Linked DNA regions of Prochlorococcus marinus str. SB. Each later gene encodes a partner of the first gene's protein in a complex. Links are inferred from orthologs where the notes say so. Each region holds a gene or a part of one and is shown on either strand. Other genes may lie near its edges. The genes, in order: prfA and prmC.

What was found.
Region 2: the proteins of prfA (region 1) and prmC are in contact, whole or in part, in a crystal structure (PDB 2B3T), measured with the Escherichia coli proteins. The link is inferred for Prochlorococcus marinus str. SB from one-to-one orthologs.

Annotation. Positions count from the first base shown.
Region 1 is NZ_JNAS01000002.1:823,907-838,851, reverse strand. What follows is about bases 11,951-14,945. They hold prfA (peptide chain release factor 1), read right to left. Parts: upstream 13,998-14,945; coding sequence 12,903-13,997; downstream 11,951-12,902. Other genes in these bases: rplM (50S ribosomal protein L13), read right to left, coding at 14,720-14,945; rpsI (30S ribosomal protein S9), read right to left, coding at 14,300-14,710; rpmE (50S ribosomal protein L31), read right to left, coding at 14,026-14,286; EV02_RS02010 (HNH endonuclease), read left to right, coding at 12,332-12,889; alr (alanine racemase), read right to left, coding at 11,951-12,314. Also shown: EV02_RS01955 (serine hydrolase), read right to left, coding at 1-242; EV02_RS01960 (C40 family peptidase), read left to right, coding at 246-1,004; EV02_RS01965 (photosystem I reaction center protein subunit XI), read right to left, coding at 1,062-1,661; EV02_RS09235 (photosystem I reaction center subunit VIII), read right to left, coding at 1,689-1,802; EV02_RS01970 (hypothetical protein), read left to right, coding at 1,895-2,287; EV02_RS01975 (glycosyltransferase family 2 protein), read right to left, coding at 2,292-3,254; photosystem I core protein PsaB, read right to left, coding at 3,358-5,586; photosystem I core protein PsaA, read right to left, coding at 5,614-7,917; cobJ (precorrin-3B C(17)-methyltransferase), read left to right, coding at 8,252-10,054; EV02_RS01995 (TIGR01548 family HAD-type hydrolase), read left to right, coding at 10,144-10,932; more of alr, read right to left, coding at 11,115-11,950. UniProt on the Escherichia coli protein: Peptide chain release factor 1 directs the termination of translation in response to the peptide chain termination codons UAG and UAA.
Region 2 is NZ_JNAS01000002.1:310,025-325,768, reverse strand. The notes cover bases 4,743-7,565. They hold prmC (peptide chain release factor N(5)-glutamine methyltransferase), read left to right. Parts: upstream 4,743-5,630; coding sequence 5,631-6,500; downstream 6,501-7,565. Other genes in these bases: minE (cell division topological specificity factor MinE), read right to left, coding at 7,420-7,565; EV02_RS04515 (L-threonylcarbamoyladenylate synthase), read left to right, coding at 6,524-7,105; psbM (photosystem II reaction center protein PsbM), read left to right, coding at 5,467-5,619; EV02_RS04500 (2Fe-2S iron-sulfur cluster-binding protein), read left to right, coding at 5,000-5,362; psbB (photosystem II chlorophyll-binding protein CP47), read right to left, coding at 4,743-4,777. Also shown: metK (methionine adenosyltransferase), read right to left, coding at 1-1,215; EV02_RS04485 (30S ribosomal protein S1), read right to left, coding at 1,354-2,445; transcriptional regulator NrdR, read right to left, coding at 2,554-3,033; EV02_RS09190 (photosystem II reaction center protein T), read right to left, coding at 3,132-3,230; more of psbB, read right to left, coding at 3,254-4,742; more of minE, read right to left, coding at 7,566-7,755; septum site-determining protein MinD, read right to left, coding at 7,757-8,572; EV02_RS04535 (septum site-determining protein MinC), read right to left, coding at 8,684-9,346; EV02_RS04540 (HD domain-containing protein), read right to left, coding at 9,357-10,613; carboxyl-terminal processing protease CtpZ, read right to left, coding at 10,641-11,936; petB (cytochrome b6), read left to right, coding at 12,010-12,666; petD (cytochrome b6-f complex subunit IV), read left to right, coding at 12,699-13,181; EV02_RS04560 (glycoside hydrolase 100 family protein), read right to left, coding at 13,184-14,623. UniProt on the Escherichia coli protein: Methylates the class 1 translation termination release factors RF1/PrfA and RF2/PrfB on the glutamine residue of the universally conserved GGQ motif, i.e. on 'Gln-235' in RF1 and on 'Gln-252' in RF2.

The DNA.
Region 1 (14,945 bases):
TTTTTAATCCAATAAAATGCAGCAAGGCCATAAACTAACTTGACTATGCTGGCAGGGTAAACCATTTTTTTGTTATTAATGCCAGTTCCAAAACCTTTAAATACACTTTTATTTTTACTTTTATAATTAATCCAAGTTATCGAAATATCTTCTCTTGAAAAATCTTTATCATGAGAGCATACTCTCCTTAAAATATCATTTAAGGCTAGTCCCATTTCCTGACTTAAATAGTAAAAGGACATTGAATGGAAATTTATAAAAATCCTATCTCACTATTTAAACAAACTAATTTTTCAAAAACTATTTGGTGGCGATTAAAAGTTAATATTTCGGGATATCAAAATGAAACAGAAGATAAATTAGTTACTGAAATATTTAAAAATAGAATTTTTAGGCTTATTTATCCAAATATTTATCAAAACAACCATAAATTTTCAAGAATACTAGTTCAACTATATGAAGATGGTTACGTCTGTTGGATAAATTTAGATGGGTTAATTATTGAGAAATACGAATTCAAAAAAAATAACAGTTTAGAAAATGAACACTTCTTTATAAAAGATAAAGTTAACTCAATTTTACAATGGATCAAAGATCAATCTGAGTTAAATAATGAATATCTTTGGGGAGGTACATTAGGACCCAATTTTGATTGTTCTGGATTAATTCAGACCGCTTTTTTAAAGCATCAAATTTATATACCGCGAGACTCTTTTCAAATAAAAAGTTTTTGTAAGCACCTTTTTTATTACAAAAAATCGTATGCGGCTTTACGACCTGGCGATCTTTTATTTTTTGGAAATGAAAAAAGATGTGATCATATTGGAATCTACAAAGGAGACGGATTCTATTACCATTGCTCTGGAATGGATTTTGGCAGAAATGGAATAGGATTAGATACCCTAAAAACGTCTAATGATAAAATCTCATTGCATTATAAATCTAAACTAATTTCGGCAGGAAGAGTAGTTAGAAATTATAGATGGGACCGAACTATACGTTAATTAATTTAGCTCAACTTTGAATTAAATTAAAATATTACTTATTCTTTTATTTAGAGATTAACCTGAAGTCCAAATATTTTTAATGATTGGCATTATGGTATCTAAGTGTAATGTCCCAACAAGTAACCAAGCAAAAACAGCTCCTCCACATCCTCCTAACCAAAAACCACTTGTAAAATCAGCCCAACCAGCTCTTGTAAATAAGTCCTTTGGCGGATTATTAACAGTCGTATCTGGAGGTTGAACATTAGGTGCTTTACCAGGTGCATTGTATAGCACAAAAAGTGCTGTCAAAATATGAACAGCTCCAATAGTAGCGAGAAGTCCAGCTGTTAGAGCAAATTCAGAATTTCTTAATGGACCAGTCATGGTAAAAGGTCCATATAGAAGATATCCAAAAGCTGCTCCAGTTTCTAAACCTCTAAAATTAGGGGAAATACCCTCTCTGTAAAAAGGTAAATTATTTATAAAGGCTTTTGTAAAATAACCACTATTAACTGGAGTAGCTAAATTACCAACACAAGGATCAGCAACTGTTTTTACTGCCCATTGTTCTGCTACGCCAATATCATTTGGTTGTACAGAACTATCTATGTATTTCTCTTCAAACTTAATAGAACTTGTTGATTCAGAGAATGATTTTTGAAAGTCGCTCATTTTTTTAATAGTTTAGTGTTTGATAATTTATTCAGTTGCTGTAATTAATCTTCCAATCAATACGATAAAAACAGCAGGCATTGCTATACCAATTAATGGAACAAAAATTGAGGGTAAAAGACTTGGTAAATCAGATGGCATAGTTCTTTAAACATCTTTAAACACTTTAGTATTGATCAGCGAAATAATGTTAATTTTATTACTGGATGATATAAAAATTATTAACTTTTTACATGTTAAATTTTTTCGCAATTTTAATTATTATTTTTATAGGAATATTACTTCTAGTTTTTAAAAAAAGAAACTTTAAAAAGTTAATAAATCAATGCAATTTAAATTCTATTCAATTAAAGAAAAATAATAAAAGTAATAATAAATTTCTATCTAAAAAAAATAGTTATTTGCACAATCACGAAGAAAAAAAGTACTCAATATTTTATAAAAATTCTCAAAGAAATAAAATGATTAGTCTTTTTCAGGGTGATACAGAAAATAAATTAAAGGCATTAAAAATTGCGGAAGAATTAGCTGATAAATCAACATTACCCATTTTACGAAAAGGCTTAAGAGATATTTCTCCTGAAGTAGTTGAAATTTCAGCTTTATTAATAAGACAGTTCAAGTAAACAATCAATTTTGCTTAGCACTGTTTATTGATCTAATTCTGTAAATTGGACGATTTTGACTTTCATGATATGTCCTAATTAAAAGTTCACTCAACAATCCAAAGCTAAATAATTGTACACCAGTAATTCCTAATATTAATGCAAACATCAGCAACGGACGATTTCCAATATCCTCACCCATTATTTTTAAAACTATCAAATAAGAACTTATCACAAGGCTAAAGAAAATACTTATAATTCCAACAAAACCAAATCCATACATCGGTCTTGTTAAAAATTTAGTCATAAACCAAACAGTTAGTAAATCCATTAAAACTCTAAAAGTTCTATCAATTCCATATTTACTAGATCCATATTGCCTGCTCCTATGATTTACTTTAATTTCTTTGATTCTTGCACCTTCAATATTTGCTAAAACGGGCAAAAACCTGTGAAGTTCCCCATATAACTTTATATCTTCTATTATTTCTTTCTTAAACGCTTTTAATGAGCAACCATAGTCATGCAACTTCAAACCTGTTACGTGAGCTATTAACTTATTCGCTATTTTTGATGGTATCTTTCTATTAATTAATTTATCTTTTCTATCAAATCTCCAACCACAAACCAAATCAAAGCCATTATTAATTTCTGAAATTAATAAGGGAATATCATTTGGATCATTCTGTAAATCACCATCCAAAGTAATAACAATATCGCCCTTAGAATTATCAAAGCCAGCTGACATTGCTGCAGTTTGACCATAATTTTTGCGAAGGGAAATTACTGACAATTGTTTAATTTTGAGAGTTAGTTGCTTTAATACTTGATGAGTATTATCTTTAGAACCATCATTTACAACAATCAATTCAAAATTAAATTTATGAGATGACATTACATTTATAACTTCATCCAATAAAAGACCAATACTCTCGCTTTCATTGAAAACAGGTACGATAATAGAAATTAATTGTTTTATATCTGACATTTATATCTAATAATAATTACACAATTTTAACTTAATTTAGAACATTAAAATTAAACAAAAAAAATCACCACAAAAGTGGCGATTTAAATTATTTAAGGGAAATTTAACCAAACTTACCTGAAGTGGATGCGATAACAAATGCCCCAAATGTAAGTATGTTTCCAATTGTGAAATGTGCAAGTCCAACTAATCTAGCTTGAACAATTGAAAGTGCAACTGGCTTATCTCTCCAACCAACAAGGTTAGCAATTGGAGTACGCTGGTGTGCCCAAACTAATGTTTCAATTAATTCTTGCCAGTAACCACGCCATGATATTAGGAACATGAAACCAGTAGCCCAAACTAAGTGACCGAATAGGAACATCCAAGCCCAAGGAGATAGGGAATTTACTCCAAATGGATTATATCCATTGATAAGTTGAGCAGAGTTTAACCAGAGATAATCTCTGAACCAACCCATTAGATAAGTTCCTGATTCGTTAAATTGTGCTACATTACCCTGCCAAATTGCTAGGTGTTTCCAATGCCAGTAGAAAGTTACCCATGCTATTAAATTTAATGCCCAGAACATAGCTAAGTACATAGCGTCCCAAGATGAACTATCACATGTACCTCCACGTCCAGGACCATCGCAAGGGAATGCATAACCTAAATCTTTCTTATCAGGAATTAATTTTGTTCCTCTAGCATCCAGTGCGCCTTTGATAAGTATTAAAGCGGTTGTATGAAGACCTAGAGCGATAGCATGGTGAACTAAGAAATCTGCAGGACCTATAGGCAAGAAAGCGCTTAATGCATCTTGTCTATTGATCAAATCCATCCAGTAGTGATTACCTGGCAATGAATTAGCAGCGAGACTTGCTGAACTTGTTGGATCCGATAATAAAGCATTAAAGCCGTACATCATTTTACCTTGAGCAGCTTGAACAAATTGAGCAAATACTGGCTCAATTAGAATTTGCTTTTCAGGATTACCAAAAGCAACAACAACGTCGTTATGAACATAAATTCCTAGAGTATGGAATCCAAGCAGCATTGTTACCCAACTAAGATGGCTTATCAAAGCTTCCTTTGTTCCAAGAACTCTTGCCAATACATTATCTTTATTTAATTCTGGATCATAATCTCTTACAAAGAAAATAGCTCCGTGTGCAAATGCACCAACCATCAAGAACATTGCTATGTACTGATGATGACTATATAAAGCAGATTGTGTAGTGTAGTCCCTCGCGATAAAAGCGTAAGAAGGAAGTGCTCCCATATGTTGAGCTACAAGAGAAGTTGCTACACCAAGGGATGCTAATGCTAATCCAAGTTGGAAATGTAATGAATTGTTTACAGTTTCATATATTCCATCGTGATTAATACCAAAACTACCTTTATGAGGATCATTAGGGTGTCTTGTATTATGGGCTTCTGTAATTTCTTTGAGGCTATGACCAATACCAAAAGTATTTCTATACATATGACCAGCAATTACAAAAACTGTTCCAATCGCAATATGGTGATGAGCAATATCGGTAAGCCATAATGCTTCACTTTGAGGATGAAGACCACCTAAGAAAGTAAAGATTGCTGTTCCAGCTCCTTCAGCTGTTCCAAATACTTGATCTAGTGAATCAGGATTTTGGGCATAAGCTCCCCAGTTTAACGTAAAGAAAGGAGCTAATCCTGCAGGGTGAGGAAGAACTGTTAACCAGTTATCCCAACCTACATGCTGACCTCTTGATTCAGGTATAGCAACATGAACCAAATGTCCTGTCCAAGCGATACTACTAAAACCAAATAAGACAGCTAAATGATGATTTAATCTTGACTCTGCATTTTTAAACCAAGCTAAAGAAGGTCTGAATTTTGGCTGTAAGTGTAACCAACCAGCAAATAGAGTCCAACAAGCCAAAATACTCATGAATATTGAAGCTTGGAAGAGTTGCTCGTTAGTTCTCATTCCAATTGTGTACCACCAATGGTAGAGACCTGAATAAGCTATGTTTACTGGACCGCTTGCTCCAGCTTGTGTCATGGCTTCTGTGATGCCAGATCCAAAATGAGGGTCCCAAATAGCATGAGCTACAGGACGGACATGAGTTGGGTCGAGTACAAATTGCTCAAAATTGCCTTGCCAAGCAATATGAAATAAGTTACCAGCTACCCAGAGAGCAATTATTGCTAGATGTCCAAAATGTGTAGAGAATAGCTTCTGATAAAGTTTTTCTTCGGTCATACCATCATGACTTTCAAAATCATGAGCGGTAGCTATTCCGTACCATATTCGTCGGGTTGTGGGGTCCTGAGCTAGACCCTGGTTAAATGATGGAAATTTTGTTGCCATTGAATTAAAAAGGTGAAGTTCAGGTTATTAGCCCAGCCCGAAAAGGCGAGCATGGAAGAAGGCCCATGTGGTAGCAATACCACCTACAAGGAAATGTGTAACACCTACTGCACGTCCCTGTGTAATAGATAGAGCTCTAGGTTGAATGGTTGGTGCAACCTTTAGTTTATTGTGTGCCCAAACAATTGATTCGAACAATTCTTGCCAATATCCTCTTCCGCTGAAGAGGAACATTAAACTAAACGCCCATATAAAGTGAGCTCCCAAGAACATCAAACCGTACATGCTTATGGATTGACCATAGCTTGTTAATACTTGAGAAGCTTGAGCCCAGAGGAAATCTCTTAACCAACCATTTATAGTAATTGAACTTTGTGCAAAATTACCACCAGTAAGTCCCCAAACATCACTTTGCATTTTCCAAGAGAAGTGGAAAATAACTATTGATAAACAGTTATACATCCAGAAGAGAGCTAAGAAAACGTGATCCCATGAAGAAACTTGACATGTACCACCTCTTCCAGGGCCATCACAAGGAAATCTAAATCCTAGAGAAGCTTTGTCAGGAATCAACCGTGAACTTCTTGCATAAAGAACTCCTTTAAGAAGTATCAAAACAGTTACATGGATTTGGAAAGCATGAATATGATGAATCATTAAATCAGCTGTCCCTAACGGAATTGGCGCTATAGCTACCTTCCCACCAACTTCTACTAAACTTCCATTAAAGACTTCACTTAAAGCTTTGTGAGGTAAAGCTTCTGCAGTACCTGCTAAAAGGGAAGTCCCAACAGCAGATGCTTGAATACTCTGTACCCATTGAGCAAAGATTGGCTGAAGTTGGATAGCAGAATCACTAAACATATCTTGAGGTCTACCCAAAGCTCTCATAGTATCGTTGTGAATATAGAGTCCAAAACTATGGAATCCTAACCACATACAAACCCAGTTCAAGTGACTGATTAAAGCATCTCTTGCCTTAAGAATTCTGTCTAATACATTATCAATATGTTTTGCAGGATCGTAATCTCTAACCATCGCAATTCCAGCATGTGCACCTGCTCCTACTATGAATAATCCACCTATCCACATGTGATGGGTAAATAATCCAAGAACTGTCATATAGTCAGTAGCTATATAAGGATATGGAGGCATCGCATACATGTGATGAGATACAAGTATACTTATTGATCCAAGCATCGCTAGGTTTACTGATAGCTGAGCATGTCTACTTTCTGCCATGAACTCAAAAAGACCTTGATGACCTTTAGGTGCAGGGAATAATATTGGGTCTCCTTGTTGTGAATCTAATATTTCTTTCATGCTATGACCAATACCGTAATTGGTTCTGTACATATGACCACCGATTATCGCTATTACACCAAAAGCTAAATGATGATGTGAAACATCAGTCATCCACAAGCTTCCTGTCACAGGGTTAAGTCCACCTTTGAAAGTAAGGAAGTCTGAGAAAGCTAACCAATTTAAACTAAAGAAATTACCTGTACCACTTGCTAATCCTGGAAATATCTGACCGATAATTTGTGGATCGCAGAGTTGATGCGGCATTGGCATATCTGCAATAGTTGCTATTTCTTTTCCATTAATAACTAAAGGAGAACCTGCATCAATTGCATCTAAAAGAGCTGCAGTAGGAGCTCCTATATGAATGCAATGGCCAGCCCATGCTAAAGATCCTAGCCCTACTAAACCAGCTATATGGTGGTTAAGCATAGACTCAATTTCTTGAAACCACTCCATTTTTGGAGCTGCTTTGTGATAATGAAAAATCCCAGCATGAAGCATAAGTGCAGCCATTACAACAGCACCTATTGCTAGAGCCATTAATTCACTCTCGTTAGTAATTCCCCATGCTCGCCACATGTGAAATATTCCTGAACTGATTTGAATACCGTTGTAATTGGCACCAAGATCAGCATTAAGCATCTCCTGACCAACAATTGCCCATACTTGCTGAGCGCCCGGTTTGACATTAGTTGGATCAGCTAACCAGCCTGAATAATTAGAAAATCTTGCTCCATGGAAAAATGCAGCACTCATCCATATAAAAATGACTGCAAGATGTCCAAAATGAGCCGAAAAGATTTTTCTTGTTGCTTCTTCAGCATCGCCTGTATGCACATCGAAATCATGTGCATCAGCATGCAAATTCCAGATCCAAGTTGTAGTTTTTGGACCCTTAGATAATTTACTTGACCAGAAACCTGGCTTATCTAATTTGGCAAAATCAATAGGTCTTGGATCGGCCTTAACAGGATCCTCCAAAACTTTTTTGTTTTTTTCTCCACTTTCTGGTGGGCTGATGGTCATCTAGCACCTCGAAAATAATTGACACTAAAGCCGATTGATCGGATCTTGAACTTATTTCTAATGATAATGTTCAAGAAAACGAATCCATCGAAACTTTAGATATTCGTTTCAAAAATAATAAGGCAAAGATTCTTTCGTTATGCATTAACGTAACAAATGTTCTAATGATTGTTACTATATGAATATTTTGTTAAATTCTAGTCTACGACTAAATTATGGGTATTTTTACTCAAATTTTATATAAATTTCTTAAATTTTTTTTTATATTTCAAAGAAAATTTTTTAAATACAGCGACAGGATATAATTTCAACGTAACTATTAAAAGTTTCTGATTTGAAAGGAATTGCTATAGGTCTATCTAATAATTCAAAAGAAATTTTAAAAAGGCTTAAAAAAACTGAATTTGTCAAAGACATATATATTGCAGGTTCTCCAAAAGAAGATGGAAAGGGAAATCAACTTATTCAAGTACAAAAACCTAGAGAAATCTTACTAACAAAATGGCCGGAAATAGATTTAATAATTTTTATAGGCTCAATTGCTGCATCAATACGCATAGTGAATTCATTTTTAACCTCTAAAGATCAAGATCCAGGAGTTATCGTTATAGATAACAAATGTTCCAAGATAGTTCCTTTAATTGGCTTACATCAGTCAAATACACAAAATATTGCATTTCAAATTGCTAATTTACTCGGTGGCGAAATAATAGAAACTAATAATTCCAATGATCAAAGCTTTTTAAATCTTGATGCATTTGGAAATCAATGGGGTTGGAAAAGATCTGGAAACATAAAAGATTGGTCAAAACTAGTAATTAAACAAGCTAATAACGAAGAAATATTTTGCAAACAATCATCTGGTAATAGCTTATGGAAAACTTCAGAATCAGGTGAGATTATTAATCAAATTAATAAAAAAGAAACTGGAAAACCAAATTCAACATTTAATATAAGTATATTCAAAAATCATGAAACAACTTGGCACCCGCCCGTATTATGGATTGGCATTGGATGTGAAAGAAATACAAGCAAAGAATTAATAGCAAATTCTTTAAATAATTTTTTGGAGTCAAGAAATTTATCACAGCAATCTATTGCGGGATTTGCAACTATTGATATTAAAAAAGATGAAAGAGGTATTTTAGAACTTGCTGAAGAAAAAAACTTGCCTGTAAAGTTTTTTAGTAAAGATGATCTTTCAAAAATAATTGTTCCAAATCCATCAAATATCGTTCAAAAAGAAATTGGCACTCCTTCTGTAGCAGAAGCCTCTTCCTTAATGGCCGCAGGAGAAGAATCAAAATTATTAGAAGAAAAAAGAATTTTTAAAGATCAATCTGGGGCAGTAACTATCGCTGTAGCAGAATCAAAAAATCAATATAATCCAACCCATGGCGAAATACATATTATTGGAAGTGGTCCTGGTGATATCTCCTTCCTAACCAGTAGTGCAAAAAAAGCACTTTCAAGATGTACTGTTTGGATCGGATACAAAATGTATTTAGATTTAATTAAATCCTTAAAAAGAAGTGACCAAGTTTTAATTGAAAGTAAACTTACTGAAGAAAAAGAGAGATGCAGTAAGGCAATTAAACTAGCTGAGGAAGGAATAAAAGTGGCTTTAATTTCTTCAGGTGAATCTGGATTTTATGGCATGGCAGGTTTAGTTTTAGAATTACTTCAAAAAATCAAAAAAGAATATAGATCTTACTTTGAAGTACATCCAGGTATAAGTAGTGTTCAATTAGCGGCTGCGATTAGTGGAGCACCACTAATGAATGACTTTTGTACAGTAAGCTTAAGCGATAAATTAACTCCATGGTCTTTAATAAAAAAAAGAATTGAAGGAGCTCTTGTGGGTGACTTTGTAATAGCTTTATTTAATCCTCAATCCATTGAAAGAAATTGGCAGCTAAAAAGTGTAATAGATATATGTTTACAATATAGGCACGGGGATACTCCAGTTTTAATAGCTAGACAAGTAGGGAGAGAAAATCAAACCAAAAAATTTTTTACTTTAAACACAATTCCTTTTAAAGAGGTTGATATGTTATCAATAATAATTATTGGCAATTCTCAAACCACATTAATAGATGGAATATTTCTTACTCCAAGAGGCTATTTACAAGATTAAGTTTAGATAATAAATAAATTATCCATAGAATCTTTTTTGCTTTTTTTTAATAAGAATACTAGTCTTTTATAAAGTATTAAGTGATTACGTTGAAAAATGTTGGTTTAATTTTATTTGACATAGATGGTGTAATAAGAAGCGTAGAGAATAGTTATAGACTTTCATTAAAAAAAACAGTCTACAAATTTACTGGATGGGAGCCAAGTTATATAGATATTGATAATGCCAAAAATGAAGGAATTTGGAATAATGACTGGGATTTAAGTTTAGAATTTATAAAAAGATTTAAAAAAAAAGAGAACTTTAATATTGAAATACCTTCAAAAGAGGAAATAGTTAAATGCTTTGAAGAATTCTACTTTGGAGGAGATCCAAATGAAGATAGCAAATATTGGTCTGGATTAATAACAAATGAAGAGTTATTAGTTGATAAAAATTTTTTTGATTTATTAGAAAGCAATGGATTAATTTGGGGTTTTGTAAGTGGCGCAGAGTCTGCCTCGGCAAAATTTGTTTTAGAAAAAAGACTTGGTCTAAAATCACCACCATTAATATCTATGAGAGATGCGCCCGACAAGCCTGATCCAAAAGGCTTTATTAACTTATCCAAAAAACTTCTCGGAGATAAACTTGGTTCATCAAATATTCCTATTGGATATGTAGGAGATACTATCGCAGATATAAATACAGTTATGAACGCTAAAAAAGAAATTCCATCTCAGAAATTCATAAGTATTGGAATAGCTCCTCCTCATTTACATTCAAAGTCCCGATTAAAAGAACGAAATGCATACGAAAAAAATCTTCAAAAAGCAGGTGCTGAATTGATTTTAAATTCTATTTATGACCTCATAGATATTAATTTTGACTTATTTTAAAAATATTAATTAAAAATTTTCTTAATAAATTACGGAGAGGGAGGGATTCGAACCCTCGACAAAAGTTACCTCCTGTAACTCCTTAGCAGGGAGCCGCTTTCAACCACTCAGCCACCTCTCCAGTTCTTATAGATTATCAATTTTTTTGCAAACATTCAAAATTATTTATTTAATCGAAATGTCTAATCAACTTGAACTCTCGGCAATCTATTTTTAAAAGAACAAAGAATTTCCCAAGGAATAGTATTAGATTCTCTTGCCCAATCAATGGGAGAAATTGTTTTATCGCCTTCAGATCCTAGTAATACCACCGTACTACCAACTTTAATTTCATCTGAACCTGTAATATCCACCATCATTTGATCCATAGTTATCGATCCTACTTGGGGATAAAGTTTATTTTTAAAGATAACTTTTATCTTACCTGAGAGATTTCTAGGGACTCCATCTGCATAACCAATACTTAATACAGCCAACTTAGTTTTTCTACTACTTACAAATTTGCCTCCATAACTTACTCTTACACCTTGATCAATAACTCTTATAAAAGCTACTTTGACCTTCAAACATAAAGCTGGTTTAAGACATAAATTTTTTTCTATTTTTTCTAGAGGACTATATCCATACATAGAAAGTCCAACTCGTACCATATGAAAATGAAAATCCTTATTGAGAAGCATGCCTGCAGAATTTGCCAAATGAATCTTGATATTGTGATCACTATCAACGTTAATTTGTTTTAATAATTCCTTAAACTTAAGTCTTTGTAATTGTGTACTGCTTTTAGGATCTAATGAATTATCTTCATCTGCAGATGATAAATGACTATATATTCCTTCTATTGAAATGTTTTCAAAAGATTTTATTTTTTCAAATTCCTGAATAAACTTATCAGATTCAAATCCTAATCTTGACATTCCAGTATCAACCTTAAGATGTAAAGAATATTTCAACCCAAACTGCTTACCAATATTGTTGCAAATTAAACACTCTCTAAGACTACTGATAGTTGGCATAAGATCATTTTTAAAGGCTATTATTAAATCCTTTTTCGTATATAGATTTCCCAAAACAAGAATTGGATTGTTAACTCCAGAAGAACGAAGCTTAATACCTTCTTTTAAGGTGGCAACACCTAATTCTGAAGCTCCGCCTTTAATAGCATATTCAGATACTACTTTTGCATCATGTCCATATCCATCAGCTTTGACAACCGCCATGAATTGACAACTTTTACTTAATTTAGATCTTAATTGTCTTACATTTTTTTCTATTGCTTCACCATTGACTTCAATCCATGCTCTTTGTTTCGGATCTATATCTCTTTCAAAAAATGGATATTTATCAAAATTAAATCCTTGAATTGCTTTCCGTCTTTGCATTAACTTTGCACAAATATATGCGCTTATTGAAATATACAGTTAGCATGACATGTAAATTGTATTTTGGCATGGGCCAGACTCTAGTTTTAAATGCATCTTATGAACCTTTAAACATCACTTCATGGCGAAGAGCTGTGATTTTAATGATTAAAGGTAAAGCAGAAAGCTTAGAGGAAGACAAATCATATTCAATTCATTTTGGAAGAAAATTACCTACTGTTATACGACTACGTTACTACGTTAAGGTGCCTTTTAGAGAGGTTTCTTTAACAAGAAAAAATATTCTTCTAAGAGATAACAATGCTTGTCAATACTGCAATTATAGAGGTAGTGATTTATCAATAGATCATGTTTTACCGAGAAGCAGAGGTGGAACTGATAACTGGGAAAATGTTACTACAGCATGTCTTAGATGTAATGTACAAAAAGGCAACCGTACTCCTGAAGAGGCAAATATGCCTTTAAAACGAAAGCCGTACCGTCCACTAAGCAATCTCAATTTTGAAGCTACAAGACAAATTGACTCTGGCAGACATAGAGAATGGAGTAAATATGTGATAGGTGTCGCAATCTAACAAAAATAAGGTCTTAATTCGATTCGTTACTAAAATCTTCCATCATTCTCTTTTGTTCTTGGGCTATACATGCATCAATCACTTCGTCCAATTGACCGGCGAGAATTGGTTCTAGTGAGAAATTTGAACCTAATCTATGATCAGTTGTTCTGTTGTCTTTAAAATTATAAGTTCTAATTTTTTCACTTCTATCGCCTGTTCCAACCTGCGAAAGCCTTTGTGATCTCTCTTTCGCATTTGCTTCTTTTAATTGAATTTCATATAATTTTGCCCTTAAAATTTCCATTGCTCGTTCACGATTCTGCAATTGAGATCTCTCTTGAGTGCAAAAAACTCTTATTCCTGTGGGCTTGTGAAGAAGATCAATAGCAGTCTCTACTTTATTAACATTTTGTCCCCCTGCACCTCCTGATCTTGCTGTACCAACCTCTAAGTCAGTTGGATCAATTGTAACTTCAACAGGATCAGCCTCAGGCATGACAGCAACTGTAGCTGTAGAAGTGTGAACTCTGCCTTGAGATTCAGTAGCGGGAACTCTTTGGACTCTATGTACTCCAGCCTCAAATTTAAGTTGACTATATACAGAATTACCCTTAACTGAGATAACTAACTCCTTAAATCCTCCCATATCTGACTCTGAAGCACTTACAGGTTTGACAGACCATCCAATTTTTTGTCCATATCTTTCATACATTCTTGCTAAATCACCCGCCCAGATACAAGCCTCATTACCTCCAGCACCAGCCCTGATCTCTAACATTACACTTCTCTCATCTCTTGGATCTTTTGGTAATAAGGCGATTGTGGTTTTTTGAATCAGTTCATTCTTGTATTCCTCTAGAGTTATTAACTCCTCATTTATTAAAGATTCCATTTCTTTATCATTTCTATTCTCTTTTAGTAAATTTTTTGAATCTTCGATTTCTTTATCAGTATCAAGCAATTTATTAAAATCAACAACCAAAGGTTCTAATTTTGACCTTTCTTTTGCTATTGATTCTAATTTTTTTGGATCATTAGCTATATCAGGATCTGCAAGCTGCACTTCCAAATTTTCAAAACTTTCAGCAGCAGTTTTCAACCTTGTAATTAATGTTGAGTATTCCAATTGAAATTATGCTTGATTTTTGAAAATTCTATTTTTTAGAATCTGTTTCTTCTTTTTTCTCTGTTGAGGAAGCAGTATCGGCTGAACCCATTCCATATTTTTTCATAAACCTATCAACCCTACCTTCTGTATCAAGAATCTTTTGAGTTCCAGTGAAGAATGGATGATTACCACTCCAAACATCAACATGTAATTCAGGCTGTGTGGAGCCAGTAGTCATTACAACTTCTCCATTACAAATAACTTTTGCATCTGGATACCATTTTGGGTGTATTTCTGATTTTGGCATGATTTAAATTCCTTTAACGTTTAGAGAATTGAGGAGCTTTTCTTGCTTTTTTAAGACCATATTTTCTTCTTTCCTTAGCTCTAGGATCTCTACTAAGATGGCCTTCAGTTTTTAGCGGTTTCCTATTTTCAGGAGATAATTCGCAAAGTGCTCGAGCTGCACCTTGCTTTATAGCATCAGCTTGACCAGTCAATCCACCTCCAAAAACATTTACCAAAATATCATAAGAATTTTCAAGGCCTAATGTTTGCAAAGGTGCTTTTATTGAATTTAAGTGCAGAGGATTAAAGTTTAAGTAATCATCTCCAGCACGACCATTGATTTTTATTAATCCATTTCCTGGAATCAAGCGAACTCTAGCTACTGAAGTTTTTCTTCTTCCAGTTCCCCAATACACAGCTTTGTTTTTTATTTGACTATTCATTTTGATAAATTAACTATTTAATAATACAGGATTCTGAGCAGCATGAGGATGATCAGCACCTTTATAAACTTTTAGTTTTTTAAATTGCTGTCTTCCTAAAGAATTATGAGGCAGCATACCTTTAACAGCTTGCTCAATGATTCTTTCAGGAATTCTTTCTTGTAGAGACTCAAATTTTTCAATTTTCATTCCTCCGGGCCTTCCAGAATGTCTCCTATACAACTTTTGTGATGCT
Region 2 (15,744 bases), 510 kb from region 1 along the record:
TAATTGGGCTGCTTTTTCTTCTACCTTTTCCCAAGGAAGATCAAGATCTCTTCTGCCAAAATGTCCATAGGATGCAGTCTTTCTGAAAAATTTACCACCCCTTTTTTTGGGTAGATTTCTTAGGTCAAATTCTTTTATAATTGCTGCAGGTCTTAAATCAAAGTACTTTTTAATAAGCTCCGTCAAATTAGCTTGTGAAATAACGCCGGTATCAAAAGTTTCAACAAGAATCGAAATCGGTTTTGCAACTCCAATCGCATAACTTAATTGTACTTCTGCCTTTTTTGCTAATTTTGCCTTAACTATACTTTTAGCTACATAACGTGCTGCATAAGCAGCTGATCTGTCCACTTTTGTTGGATCTTTGCCCGAAAATGCCCCTCCTCCATGTCTTGCGTAACCCCCATAAGTATCTACAATAATTTTTCTTCCAGTAAGTCCGGCATCTCCTTGAGGCCCCCCTACGACAAATTTGCCCGTGGGATTCACTAGAAATCTTGTTTTGATAATGTTTGGTTTGATTTCTAAATCTTGAGTAGCAGGAATTACAACATGCTTCCATAAATCTTCTTTTATTTTTTGACGAATTTCTTCTTCATTTGTTAGGCCATCTATCTCAGGATTATGTTGAGTTGAAATTAAGATTGTATTAATAGAGACTGGTAAACCTTTTTCGTAATCAATGCTTACTTGAGTTTTACCATCAGGGAGTAGATAATTAAGTACGTTTTCATGCCTTACCTTAGCAAGTTGAATGGCTAATCTATGAGCCAAGCTAATCGGTAAGGGCATTAATTCAGGTGTCTCATCGCATGCATAGCCGAACATTATGCCTTGGTCGCCAGCTCCGGTATTATCTTCCAAATCATCGTTAACATCATCTGCTTCGTTTACGCCTTGAGAAATATCTGGTGATTGCTCGTCAAGTGCTACTAAAACCGCACAACTATTTGCGTCAAACCCCCCTGCCCTATAGCCTTCATATCCAATTTCTTTAATTACATTTCTAACAAGTTTTATATAATCGACTTTTGCTTTTGAAGTTATTTCTCCAGTAAGTAAACAAAGACCTGTATTAACAACAGTTTCGCATGCAACTCTGCTTTCTGGATCTTCTGTTAATAAAGCATCTAAAACAGCGTCACTAATTTGATCACATATTTTGTCAGGATGACCTTCAGTTACTGATTCTGAAGTGAAAATGAAATCACTCATTAACAAATAATTTTGGAATTAGGCATAATCCTAAATTAAATTATTGTTATAAATCAATTATTGTAAATTAAAAAATACTTGTGTAGGGATTATTAGGCTTAAGTTCCTAGACTTCATGAACATAATAAATAAGTGAAATTATACTGTTTCAGTTGAAGCTGTTGGGATCTCTTCGTTTTCGTCAGTTTGTTCAAATAACATTTGTTTATATTTCGCAGCCATTTCTTCAGCTTTACTAAAAACTTTTTGAGGGTCAGTTAGCATATCTCCTGGTTCAGGTTCAAGTGCTTTAGTAGATAATGAAATTCGCCCTCTTTCTGAATCAAGGTCAATTATCATGACTTTCATTTGGTCACTCACATTTAAAACATTATGAGGAGTCTCAATATGTTCATGACTAATTTCAGAAATGTGCAGTAGACCACTTACACCACCAATATCAATAAAGGCTCCATAAGGTTTAATACCTTTTACAGAACCAACAACAACTTCACCTACCTCAAGTCTGTTCATTTTTTTCTCAACCAAAGCTCTTCTATGACTTAGTACTAATCTATTTCTCTCTTCATCAACTTCAAGAAATTTTAAAGGTAAATATTCACCTTCTAAGTCATCTTTAATTTTTCGAGCACTTATATGAGAGCCCGGGATAAAACCTCTCAAGCCTTCTACCCTAACAAGAGCTCCGCCTCTATTTGTTGCAAAAACTTCTGAATATATAGTTGCATCTTCTTTTTGAAGTTGTCTAACTCTTTCCCATGCTCTCTGATATTCAATTCTTCTAATGGAGAGTGCTAATTGGCCATCTTCATTTTCCTCACTCATTATGAAAAATTCTCTACTTTCTGAAGGTTGTAAAACATCATTAAGTCCTTCAACTCTATTTATTGAAACCTCCTGAACTGGCATAAAAGCAGCTGTTTTTGCCCCTATATCTATCATTGCCCCTTTGGGCTCTAGAGCAAAAACGGTACCTTTAACTAGATCGCCAGGTTTAAAATTATAGTCATACTTACCCAAAAGTGATGCGAATTCTTCTTGTGTGAATCCTGCGTTGTCAAAATCTGCATTTGTTCTGCTAGAGGAAGAATCTGCTGAAGGTATATCGTTCTTCTCAAATGATAAATCTTCCTCATTTTGAGATGCTGAATCATTATCTAACTCAGACGAATTTTTAATTTCTTGATCCTCAGAAAGTTCTTTAATGGTTTGGGAAGAATTTTCGTTCATTTGTTATATCGCAGACTACCTGAGGTAGTTAGAAAGGAATGCTACTAGCCTGCAAACCAATAGCAAAAACATTTGTGATATGTATTCTACACTTTAAGATGCTGAATTTTATGAAATTGATGCTAATTGGTTTTTTGAACTTCCTTTTAGAGATTCAAGAGTAGAAATAAAATCTTTTACTCCATTAAATTTTCTGTAAACCGAGGCGTACCTTATGTAAGCGACTTCGTTTTCTTTCCTTAGATTTTTAAGTATTAATTCTCCTATTTGTGAAGATTTAATATCTTTATTGGAGTCTTGTACTATTTGTGATTCAATTCCATCTACGAAATTAATAATTGCTTCACTACTGAAATTAGTCTTTTCACAAGCTCTTGAAATTCCAGTGAATAATTTTTGTTTATCAAAAAGTTCTCTACTACCGTCTTTCTTTACAACTGAAACTGGCATTGATTCCACTCTTTCATAAGTTGTAAATCTAAAGCTGCAATTTAAGCACTCTCTTCTTCTTCGAACACTTTTACCAGTATCAGCAGATCTTGATTCCAAAACTCTGCTATCTGTGTTTTGACAGGTTGGACACTGCATGTGGTGAAATAAGTTGCACTTTAACTCTAATAGTAGAGTAATACTTTAATTATGGAAAGTAAAAAAAAACCTCTTGTTAAAGAGGTTTTTTTCTGAGTTCATTTTCTATCGAATTTAGGTGGGTCTCTAAAGGCGACAGCAAAGAATAGGGTAACAACTGCGAGAGTTAGAATTAGAACGTAAGCAAAAGCTTCCATAAGATTAAGTAAATAAGTTTAGTTTAAACCCTTCCTGGGATTCTTCTTGTGGTTTCGTCACCAAGTTTCTTGAATAAACCAAATTCAACTTGGTCTCCAATCTCAGCATCAATACCAGCAAAGGAATTTCTGTAAAGAGTTCTTGAAGCATGCCACCAGTGGCCAAACAAGAATAGTAATCCGAAACATAAGTGTGCATATGTAAACCATGCTCTCGGTGAACTACGGAATACACCATCAGATTTATATGTTTCTCTGTCAAACTTGAACGCTTCGCCAAGTTGAGCCTTTCTAGCTAATCTTTTAACTACTGCAGGATCTGTAAATGTTTGACCATCGAGATCTCCACCATAGATAGTTGCTGTGATACCAGTCTGTTCAAATGAATACTTTGCTTCAGCTCTTCTAAATGGAATATCTGCCCTTACATTACCTTCTTTGTCTTCAAGGATGACAGGGAAGTTTTCAAAGAAATTAGGAATTCTTCTAACTTCTAATTCGTTACCTTCTTTGTCTTGGAATGCAATGTGACCTTGCCAACCAGTTGGTAATCCATCACCATTTACAAGAGCTCCAACTCTAAATAATCCTCCTTTAGCTGGACTATTTCCAACATAATCGTAGAAGGCTAGTTTTTCTGGGATTGATGCATAAGCCTCTGATTTAGTGGCACCATTATCAATAGCTGCTTGTACTCTTCTATTAATTTCAGTTTTGAAGTAGCCTGAGTCCCATTGATATCTGGTAGGACCAAAAAGCTCTACAGGGGTTGTTGCTGAACCGTACCACATTGTTCCGGATACAACGAAAGATACGAATAATACAGCAGCTAGAGCACTAGCTAAAACTCCTTCGAGACTTCCAAGTTTTAATGCTCTATAAAGTCTTTCTCCAGGTCTGTTGGTGATATGAAAAATACCTCCAATAATACCCATAAGTCCTGCCGCAATATGATTCGCTACAATACCTCCTGGGTTAAACGGATTAAATCCTTCTGCTCCCCAGGAAGGAGCCACAGGTTCTACATGACCAGTTAAGCCATAAGGGTCAGAAACCCAAATCCCAACATTTGCGCAATGAAAAGCTCCAAAACCAAAACAGGTTAGTCCTGCTAGAAGAAGGTGAATCCCGAAAATTCTTGGTAAATCAAGAGCAGGTTCACCAGTTCTTGAATCTTCCCATAAATCTAAGTCCCAGTAGGTCCAGTGCCATATAGAGGCCAACATTAATAGGCCACTAAAAACTATGTGAGCTGCTGCAACCCCTTCGAAACTCCAGAATCCAGGATCAACTCCAGTAGCACCCGTAATATCCCATCCATTCCAACTACTTGTGATACCTAGTCTTGCCATGAAAGGCATAACGTACATCCCCTGTCTCCACATTGGATTGAGAACAGCATCAGAAGGATCAAAAATGGCTAATTCATAAAGAGCCATTGAACCGGCCCAGCCGGCTAATAATGCAGTATGCATAAGATGCACAGCAAGTAGTCGACCTGGGTCATTAATAACTACTGTGTGAACTCGATACCAAGGCAATCCCATCGGTTAATTTCTAGTAACTATGCTGCATAAACAGCTAAACATCATGATAGTAAGGGTTTTTTAGTCTTTGAGGGATTTTTGTAAATAAATTTATTTTCTCGCAAAAATTAGGCAAATCAATAAGCAGGACTGAGTTTATAAGGAATTTTTAGCTAAAAACTGTTAATATTTTGGTCACAATTCTCAAAGTAAAACGCCAAAATAAGAAAAATAACTAAAAAAATGGCAACTATCAGATTTATTCGTGAGGATTTAGAGGTCCAATGCAATCCGGGCGAAAATTTAAGGGAACTTGTAATGAAAGAGAATTTACAGCTTTATGGGTTAAAAGGCATATTGGGTAATTGTGGAGGTGCGGGGCAATGCAGTACTTGTTTTATTTCAGTTGAAGGTGGAAATAAAAATTCTTTGAGCCCTCTTACATCTGTTGAAGAAGAAAAACTCAAAAATAGACCAGAAAATTGGCGCCTTGCATGTCAAACATTAATAAAATCATCTGCCGTAATTTTAACAAAACCCCAATCTCCTCCCTCAAATTTGGAAGAACTAAAAAAAATTAGTGAAAATAAAAAATTACCTCGATAAATTGTTTAAGACTGTTAATCAGTTTATAAAAATTGTTTATTTTTCCACTTTATTCCAATTTATACGTCTATAGTCTTAATACCACATATAGTAATTCTAACTAAATGGAAACAACTAACTTTGGATTCGTAGCTAGTCTTTTATTTGTAGGGGTGCCAACAATATTCCTAATAGGTTTATTTATTTCTACACAAGATGGAGAAAAGTCAAGTTTCTACTCTGATTCTAGTAAAGGTAGGCTTGGGCCAAAACGCTAATGCTTTAATAAATGCTTTGCATTTCTATAGAAGAATTTTTATTTTGGAAAAAAAAGCAACTTTCTAAAGGAGGCGATCAAGCATCTTTTGCTGTTTTACTTGATTGTATAGGCGGTATAACGACTAGTGATTTAAACTTAAAAAGTATAAATCCTAGAGGAAACATACATTTAAAAAAAAAATTAGAATTTTTAGAATCTGTTTGGGATAATCATTTACAAAGATCTTGCCCAATTCAATATCTTTGTGGAATAACTTTTTGGAGAGACTTAAAATTAAAAGTTACAAACAAAGTACTCATTCCAAGACCAGAAACAGAGCTCATAGTTGATATTGTCTTCAATATATTTCGAAAGAAGTCAGAAAAATTATTTTTTGCTGAACTGGGAACTGGATCAGGCGCTATAAGTATAGCTTTGGCATTGGCTTATCCATTTAGTCACGGAGTAGCAACTGATATAGATCAAGAAGCGTTAGAAATAGCTACTAAAAATTATATAAATTCTTCTAAACAATCAAATTTGAAATTTTATTGTGGAAATTGGTGGTCACCTCTTGAAAGTTTTAAAGGAAAATTAGACCTTGCTGTTTCAAACCCGCCATATATTCCTATTGATACTTATGAAAAATTACCCAAAGAAGTTAAAAATTTCGAACCTAAAGTCGCTTTACTAGGTGGAGAAGATGGTTTAAAACATATTAGGGAAATAATAAATAAAGCACCATTATTCTTAAAAGAAAATGGTTGGCTAATTTTAGAGAATCATTTTGATCAAAGTGAAAAAGTAAAACAACTACTTATTAAAAATAAATTTACATCAATAGAAATTGTGAAAGATCTTTCAGGTATTGGTAGGTTTACCATTGGAAGATATAAATAAATTATTATAGGTTTTAAATCTAAATGAATTTAATAGACTACAAAACTGCTTGGAAGACCCTTAAAAGTGGTTTGCCTATAATTTTCCCAACAGACACTTTACCTGCAATTGGATGCTTACCAAAATTCTCTAATATTATTTATGAGTTTAAAAAAAGAGATAAAAACAAACCCTTAATTCTTATGGGATCAGAATACAAACAATTAATCGATTATGTTCACGAATCAGCAAAAGAAGATTACGAAAATTTAGCCTCAAAATATTGGCCTGGAGCTCTGACAATTGTTATTCCTGCTTCAGCAAAGCAGACTGCACACCTTACCAGTAATGATCTGACTATTGGGTTGAGAATTCCAAATTCAAATATCGCACAATCTCTTTTGAGAGAAACAGGCCCATTGTTAACTTCAAGTGCAAATATTTCAGGTTTTAAAGGATCAATTACCGCTGAAGGTATTGCTCTAGACTTTCCTTCTATAAAAATTTTGGGTCCTATCCCCTGGGGGGAAAGTAGTGGAAAAGCTAGTACTATTATATTTTGGAAGAACAGTGGAAATTGGAAACTGATTAGAGAAGGAGAAGTAATAGTTAGGGAATTGTATTAATGTTTTTGTTATTATTTTTTGTTTTATTAATTCAATTTTTTACTTATTGGATATTTGAACCCTTTGCATCTTTTTTAGAGTATGTTCTGGAAATAAGAATTTTTCCTATTGTTGCCCTGATAGGTTTAGTCTTTTTATTTTCAGCAAACAATATTGAACAGAATTAAATAAATCAAAATGCCGGCTAACAGATTTGAACTGATGACCTTCGCTTTACAAAAGCGCTGCTCTACCGCTGAGCTAAGCCGGCGATTTCTTCATCTTACATTTTGGGGGGGAAATTATCAGTATTTTTTAGGCTTTTTTTAAATTTATTACTTTTTGATATCTTTGTTAGCTTTATCAGTATTATCGGTTTTTTTGAATTTTATTTCTCCTGAAATAGTTCTTTTGATTGGCAAATTGGCAACTAGTGCAGTCATTCTATCCTCAGTCTCCAAACTTACTGCCACCTCCTCAAAATCAATTTCAACATATTTAGCAACAACATCAAGTATCTCTTTCCTCATTTTATCTAAAAGATCAGTTGTTAAAGAACTCATATCAACTCTGTCATGAGCAAGTACAAGTTGTAATCTTTCTCTAGCTGTATTCGCACTAGACGTTTCTCTGCCTAGTAATTTATTTATAAGATCTCTGAGGGTCATCATTTTAAAAAACCTTTGTTTGCATTAATCTCATGAATTTATCTTTAAGACTTTTGCCTTCTTTTTTAAGATCGATAATTGGTACATCTTTATTTGTAAGTCTTTGAGAAACATTCAAATAACATTTCTTTGCAGGTGATCTACGATCTGAAAGAGTCAGTGGCTCTCCTCTATTTGTACTTATTATCACCTGTTCATCTTCTAAAACAATACCTAATAAGGGCAAAGAAAGGATTCCTTGAACATCTTCGATGGATAACATTTCTTGACTAGCCATCATGTTAGGGCGAACTCTGTTGATTACAAGTTGGATAGGCTCAATATCTGAAGTATTAAGAATCCCAATTACTCTATCAGCATCTCGCACTGCAGATAATTCTGGGTTGGTAACAACAATAGCTTCTTTACAGGCTGCAAGAGCATTTTTAAAACCATCTTCTACGCCAGCAGGACAATCTACTAAGACAAAATCAAATTTCTCACTAAGTAGCTCACTAATTTTTTTCATATCTTCAGGCTTCATCCAATCCAACATCCTTGGATCTCCAGCAGGTAGAAGAGCAAGATTAGGTTCCTTTTTATGTCTAACCAATGCTTGGTCAAGACGACAATTCTTATCTAAAACATCTTGAGCCGTATAAATGATGCGATTTTCTAATCCTAGAAGTAGATCTAAATTTCTTAAGCCAAAATCAGCGTCTAATACAGCAGTTGTTGCTCCGCTATTAGCAAGTGCTATGCCAAGGTTTGCAGTTAAAGTTGTTTTACCAACTCCTCCTTTGCCTGAACAAATTAATATTGTGCGAGTATTTTTCCCCACGTTTTTTAAGATTTTACAAATAATAAAGCCACTTGCAGAAAGTTAAATATTTTAAAGATTAAGTAATTCTTAAATTTGTCTAGTTTGAATTAATTTATTGCAAATTATTGATTAATTTTTATTTTCGATTAGGTGTGGTTTGATAATTATCGTTTGTTTATCTATTACCGCAATTTCTGGATAACAATTGTTGGGCTTATCCTTTGGTCCTATAGCTATCACATCTGCAATTCTTAACTGTAAAGGGTTTAGATAAAGTGATGCAATAGAGGCATTTTTATTTCCGCTTTTCCCTGCGAATGCGATCCCTAGTAATTTGCCCCAAACGTAAATGTTTTTCTTCGCGGATACTATTGCTCCTGGATTAACATCTCCAATAATGCAAAGGTTTCCGTTTGAAGATATTCTTTCACCCGATCGTACTGTAGCTTTGTGAAGAATATCGTCTTTCTTTTTTGAATTGAATAATAGTAACTGATTCTTAATCTCTTGTTCTCTTATATAATCTGAATCTATTTTTAAGGACTTTCCACTAATTATTGTATCTCTATTATTTGAGTAAATGCATAAGGAACAAATATTAATTTTGTTAAAATGATTTTTTAATTTTAATAATTGATGAGAATTTATTGACTCATTGACTGCAAAAATTTGTGCTTCTAAAGGTCCCTTGATTGATGAAAATCTCTTGAAAGTTTCATGGAGATTATCTAAATCTAACAAAGAAAAAATTTCTAAATATTTACTTTTACTGTTTTTTAAAACGATTTCCATTGAATTAAATCTAAGAATTGTTTTTTATTAATGAAATTTCTTTTTTAATTTCATTTTTGATCATATCTGGATAAATAATGAAAGAGCTTTCATCGGATCTCATTAAAGTTTTTATTAATGCGGAACTATTTTCTAATGCGCTTTGATAAGTGCCGTCCCATATTTTTAGAGCATTATTAGATTCAAAACCTTTGAAAGACCTTTCTTTAATCCCGCAAAATATTTCTGAATCATAACCATTCTTTTCACATAATTTTGTGGCAAACGCAAGGATTTTTAATCTATTAATCTTACTTAAAAAACTTATGTCTGATGCCTTTAATAAATCCCTGTCAATAAACATTTTGCATAGTGTAGAAAGTGGTTCAAAAGATTCATCTTTCCATCTAATCAAATGATAATAAAAGGTTATATCATCATTTCTTATGAAATCATCAAAATCAACTTTTGATGGTGAAAAAATCCATTTATGTAGAGAATTATCTAACCAAATATTCTTTTCATAATTATGTTTTATTGTGTATACAATTTTTCCAAGAATCCATGTTGATATTTCGTTTACCTTGTGATTGTAGATTGTTCTATACATCAAGTTTCTAAGTACAAGGAAATGCTCAATAGCGATCACTCCTTTTGGTTTGATTCCGATATTTCCATCAGGTAAAAAGGTAAGAGCTGAAATTATTCTCTCTAAGTCTACTAAGCCATAATTAGTCCCTGTGTTGTAACTATCTCGTAAAAGATAATCAAGACGATCGCAATCTATCTCACTACTTATCAGTGTTCTTAAAGGTTTTGAAAATAGTTGTTTTGATTGAAATAATTCACCAATTTTTCTGGGTAATTCGTTGTCATACTTTTTGAGGATTGAATTTATTGGAGAATAATTTGTAACTAAGTTTTCAGACCATTGTTCGTGATCATGCATGAATATTGTTTCACTGGTATGGCTTAAAGGTCCATGACCTAAATCATGTAGTAGAGCTGCTCCATAAAGAACAAATTTTTTTTCACTAAAAGAAGATTTACTTTCAATTAATCTCTTATAAATTTTTCTAGCTATACAAAAAACACCAATTGAGTGAGTAAATCTACTCGATTCTGCACCATGAAAAAGTAATGATGCTGCTCCAAGTTGTTTTATTCTTCTTAGTCTTTGAAAAGCGACTGTATCAATTAATTCCATAATCATTAATTCTTCTGGCTTTCCTGCATCAAATGCTATTTCTTTATGAATTGGGTCATGAAAAATTCTTTTAATACTCATATTTTTAAGATTTTTTATTTTCAATCTTTAGCCATTTAAAGATTTAATTTCTTCATTGTTTAATTCAATTGTTTGAACTGGAATTTCTTCTTTTTCTAGAAGCGACCCTAAAAATAATTCCGCATTCCTCACCCATTTATCGTCAGTACTTCCAAAATCACTTGCATCCGGTAGATCAAGTAATTTGTCAGGTGTTATACCTTGGCCTTGAATATTATTACCATCCGGTGTTAAGTAACTAGCCACTGTTATAGCAATACCACTATCTTCTCCCAAACTTTTTAGGGATTGAATTAAACCTTTACCATAAGTTTGTTCTCCCATAAGAATTGACCTCTCATTATCTTGTAAAGAACCAGAAAGTATTTCACTAGCACTTGCAGTTCCTTTATTTACTAAAGTCACCATTGGTCCATCAAAAGATGTATCTTTTTGAGAAATAATTGCATCTTTAATTCCATTTCTATCTTTTGTCTCGACTATGGGTTTCCTACTCAATAATGAGTCTGCAACTGCAATACCTGAGCTTACTAGTCCCCCTGAATTATTTCTAAGATCCAAGATTAAGCCCTCAACCTCTTTCTCTTTTAACTCTTGAAGAGCCTCTTCAACTTTTTTGGGTACGCTTTCGCTAAACTGAGTTATCCTTAAATATCCTATTGTGTGAGAATCGTCTCTCAATCTTTTTGTTCTAACTGGTCTGAGATCTACTGATCTCCTCTCTAAATCGACTTCCCTAATTTCTCCTGATTCGGTAGATAATTCAACTAAAACTTTTGTCCCTGATTCACCTCTTAACTTAGAGGCGGTACTTGCAAGCCCTAATTTTTCTGATGAGATTCCATCCACTGTCTCGATAATGTCCCCGCTTACTATTCCTGCCTCTTCAGCTGGCGACCCCCCAAGAGTAGAAATAACTTTAACTTTATTGTTATCATCTTCACCTAATTGAAGCCCAACACCATTAATTTCACTTCCAAAATTACTTGATTTCAGTAGCTCATAATCTTTGGGGCGTAAAACTCTCGTGTAGGGATCATCTAGAGGTCTTAACATTTCTTCAATTGCAGAATAAGCCTCTTCACTTGTTTCAATTTGTTTCTGTAACGTTTTTTGTCTAATTCTTTTCCATTGGATTTCATCAAACTTTTCTGGATCATAAAAACCTTCGTTTACCAAGGTCCAAGCGTCAAGTACTAATTGCCTGCTATCACTGAGAGCATCCACTCTTTCCATCAACAAAAGATTGATAGAAAAAACGATGATCATTGATGCAGTGATCAAAGTTTTGAATGTTAAAAGTTTGTTAAAAGATGAATTCATTGGGTTAAGTGTTAACACCAAGTATAAGAATTTTAAGTAAGCTCTTTATATCAAAGCTAATTTTTTTTTTTGGATGGCAAATTCTTCATCTGTTTATGACTGGTTTCAAGAAAGACTTGAAATCCAAGACATAACTGACGACGTAACTTCCAAGTACGTACCCCCTCACGTAAATATTTTTTATTGTTTAGGTGGCATAACTTTAGTATGCTTCTTAATTCAATTTGCAACAGGTTTTGCAATGACTTTTTACTATAAGCCAACAGTTACACAAGCTTATAGTTCTGTCAGTTATTTAATGACCGATGTAAGTTTTGGATGGTTAATAAGATCTGTGCATAGATGGAGTGCATCAATGATGGTATTAATGTTAATCCTTCATGTCTTTAGGGTTTATCTTACTGGAGGTTTTAAGAGGCCAAGAGAATTAACTTGGGTTACTGGTGTTGTAATGGCAGTTATAACTGTTGCTTTTGGAGTGACTGGATACTCACTACCTTGGGATCAGGTCGGTTATTGGGCAGTGAAGATTGTTTCAGGTGTTCCTGCTGCAATACCAGTAATAGGTGACTTTATGGTTGAACTACTTAGAGGTGGAGAAAGTGTTGGTCAATCTACTTTAACAAGATTTTATAGTCTGCACACTTTTGTATTGCCATGGTCATTAGCAGTCTTCATGTTGATGCACTTTTTAATGATTCGTAAACAGGGTATTTCAGGTCCTTTATAAACTCTTATACTTAAACCATCATTAGTTTCTATATGTCTACTTTAAAAAAACCAGATCTATCTGATCCAAAATTGAGAGCAAAGTTAGCTAAAGGTATGGGCCATAATTATTATGGTGAACCTGCGTGGCCAAATGATTTACTTTATATCTTCCCTGTAGTCATCTTGGGAACTATTGCGTGTGTAGTTGGATTAGCAGTTCTTGATCCTGCAATGTTGGGAGATAAAGCTAATCCCTTCGCAACACCCCTTGAAATTCTTCCTGAATGGTACCTTTACCCAGTTTTTCAAATACTTAGAGTTGTTCCTAATAAACTTTTGGGTATTGCACTACAGACATTAATCCCACTTGGATTAATGATTTTACCCTTTATCGAAAACGTTAATAAATTTTCTAATCCATTTAGAAGACCAATAGCAATGTCTGTTTTCTTATTCGGAACTTTTCTAACAATATACCTAGGTATTGGGGCATGCTTGCCAATTGATAAATCACTGACATTAGGACTATTTTAGACTTAAATTTTAAACATATCTAGATCGTTATACTCATTCCTTAAAAAATGATTCATTAACAAAAATCCAACAATTGTCCAAGTTTGATATGTTCTTGATTGTTGTCCAACCCAAGTACCTGTAGGACCATCAAAATATTCTGCCCATTCTTGCTTAGGTAATTGATTAAGTTGACACCAATATGATTCCTCTATTAAAGATTTCATTTCATCCATGAGGATCACATCGTCTGAACCATAATGTTTTTGATGTAATAGTACAGCTGTACCAAAAAACCAAAGTAAGCTTGGCCAATGACCGCCGTTATGGTAACTCCAAGGCCAATTCTTTGGATCCGATCCAGTTTTATTTTGCCATTCCTCGACATCCATATGAGGATGGCAAATTCTCATAGGCATTTGAGCCATCAAATGCTGTCTGTTATGTAAAACTAATCTAAATAAAGCTCTTTGTTCTTCAGGAGGCAGAACTCCGAACATACATGCTAAAGAATTGCCCAAACTGTAAAATCGAAAGTCAGGCCTTCCTGTTCTAATATTTCCTATTAAGTAACCACCTCTATTCTCTAACCAATCTTGTAGCCATGAGGGCACCACTTGAGGTTGAACGTTAAATTCATTGAAGTGTTGATCATCACCATACTGCTCAGTTGGCCTTCTTCTTAAAATTTGCATTGTTTGGCTGGTAACCCAATAATGCTTTAAAAGAAAACTTCCTAAATCTTTAACCCATTGATTTGTGAGAATAAGTCTTTGGTCTAAAAGTCTACTAACATGATCTGCTCTACTTAATTCCATTAAGTTAATGCAACTTTTTAAACATCCATGAAGTAAAACTTCAACTTCTAGTGGCGCTCCCCATACATCCATAGGTCTATCAATCATAAATGCGCAATCTGGAACAAAAAGTACTGGAGTACCCTCAAATGTCGGATGTAGAACTAGATCTAGTAGAAGTTGAATCCCTCTTTGAACGCTTTGACTTTTCCCAAAGGCATAATCACCGCTCTTATTGACATAATACCAACATAAAATGGGCCACCATAAACTTGCATCAGCTGAAGTAATCCTCCCTATTGATCTCTGACCATAGTCTCCAATGAGCTGTCCATTTTCTTCAACGAAACTAGTAGGGAATACACCACGCGTTTGGTAATTAGAGCTTTGTAACTCAAGGCATACATTTAGGAACTTTTTGACAATTTCGTAACGTTTTTGGGTAATGAGGTAAATCATTACAGGAACATTGTCTCTTAAAAATATTTCTCCATAATTTAATTTTTTATTTTTTGTTGGGTGTTCTAGTGCAGCGACGCTTCCCACTAACTCTCCTGATATCTCAACCAAAGTCTTCTCGAAGTGTTTTTTTGCATTTGTTACAATTTTCTGCTCATCAGAACTTGGTCTTACTCTTAAATTTTTTTGACTAAATCTTTCTGCCATTTCATTTATATCCCTTTATTTAAGCCTAGTTGTTTAATGAGACTTTGATCAAATAAAAAATTATTAAAAAATTTTTGTATAAAAGGTTGCACAATTACAGTCGGATGGTTTAGTATTTCCTTCTGGGCATAAATATACTTTTTGCACTATTCAGGAAATTATCTTAAATCTAATTTTTGGTAAAGGAATGAATTTTTTGGAGATTTGATTTCGATCATTTTTTTCAGCCAGAAGAAGGTTTTTACCTTCGAAATGAGTTAATCACTTCTTGTTTAACTCTGCACCTAGAAAATTTAAAAACTTAGGAACTGATGCTTTTATTGCGTCAAGAACAACTAAATTTTTTTTTAGTTATTTCAAGATGTACATGCAATAAAGGTGTGAGGTCCCGTCAAGAATATATAAAATGTCATCAATTGCTAACTTTTAGCTTTGATGTAAACGGATCTGAGATCTTGGAAAGTCACTTTAAAGATATTTTTAATGTGCACTCAATGTAATCCTTAAAATTTAAGGAGGCTGAAACTAAATTTAAAAACGAAGTTTTTATTTGGATAAAGCAATTCAATTTGAGTAGATTTATCTACAAAAGGATTTGAACACAACGGAGAGTTTGATCCTGGCTCAGGATGAACGCTGGCGGCGTGCTTAACACATGCAAGTCGAACGAACCTTCGGGTTAGTGGCGGACGGGTGAGTAACGCGTGAGAATCTGCCCTCAGGAGGGGGATAACGGTTGGAAACGACCGCTAATACCCCATATGCCTACTGGTGAAATGAATTTCGCCTGAGGATGAGCTCGCGTCTGATTAGCTAGTTGGTGAGGTAATGGCTCACCAAGGCTTCGATCAGTAGCTGGTCTGAGAGGATGATCAGCCACACTGGGACTGAGACACGGCCCAGACTCCTACGGGAGGCAGCAGTGGGGAATTTTCCGCAATGGGCGAAAGCCTGACGGAGCAACGCCGCGTGAGGGACGAAGGCCTCTGGGCTGTAAACCTCTTTTCTCAAGGAAGAAGATATGACGGTACTTGAGGAATAAGCCACGGCTAATTCCGTGCCAGCAGCCGCGGTAATACGGGAGTGGCAAGCGTTATCCGGAATTATTGGGCGTAAAGCGT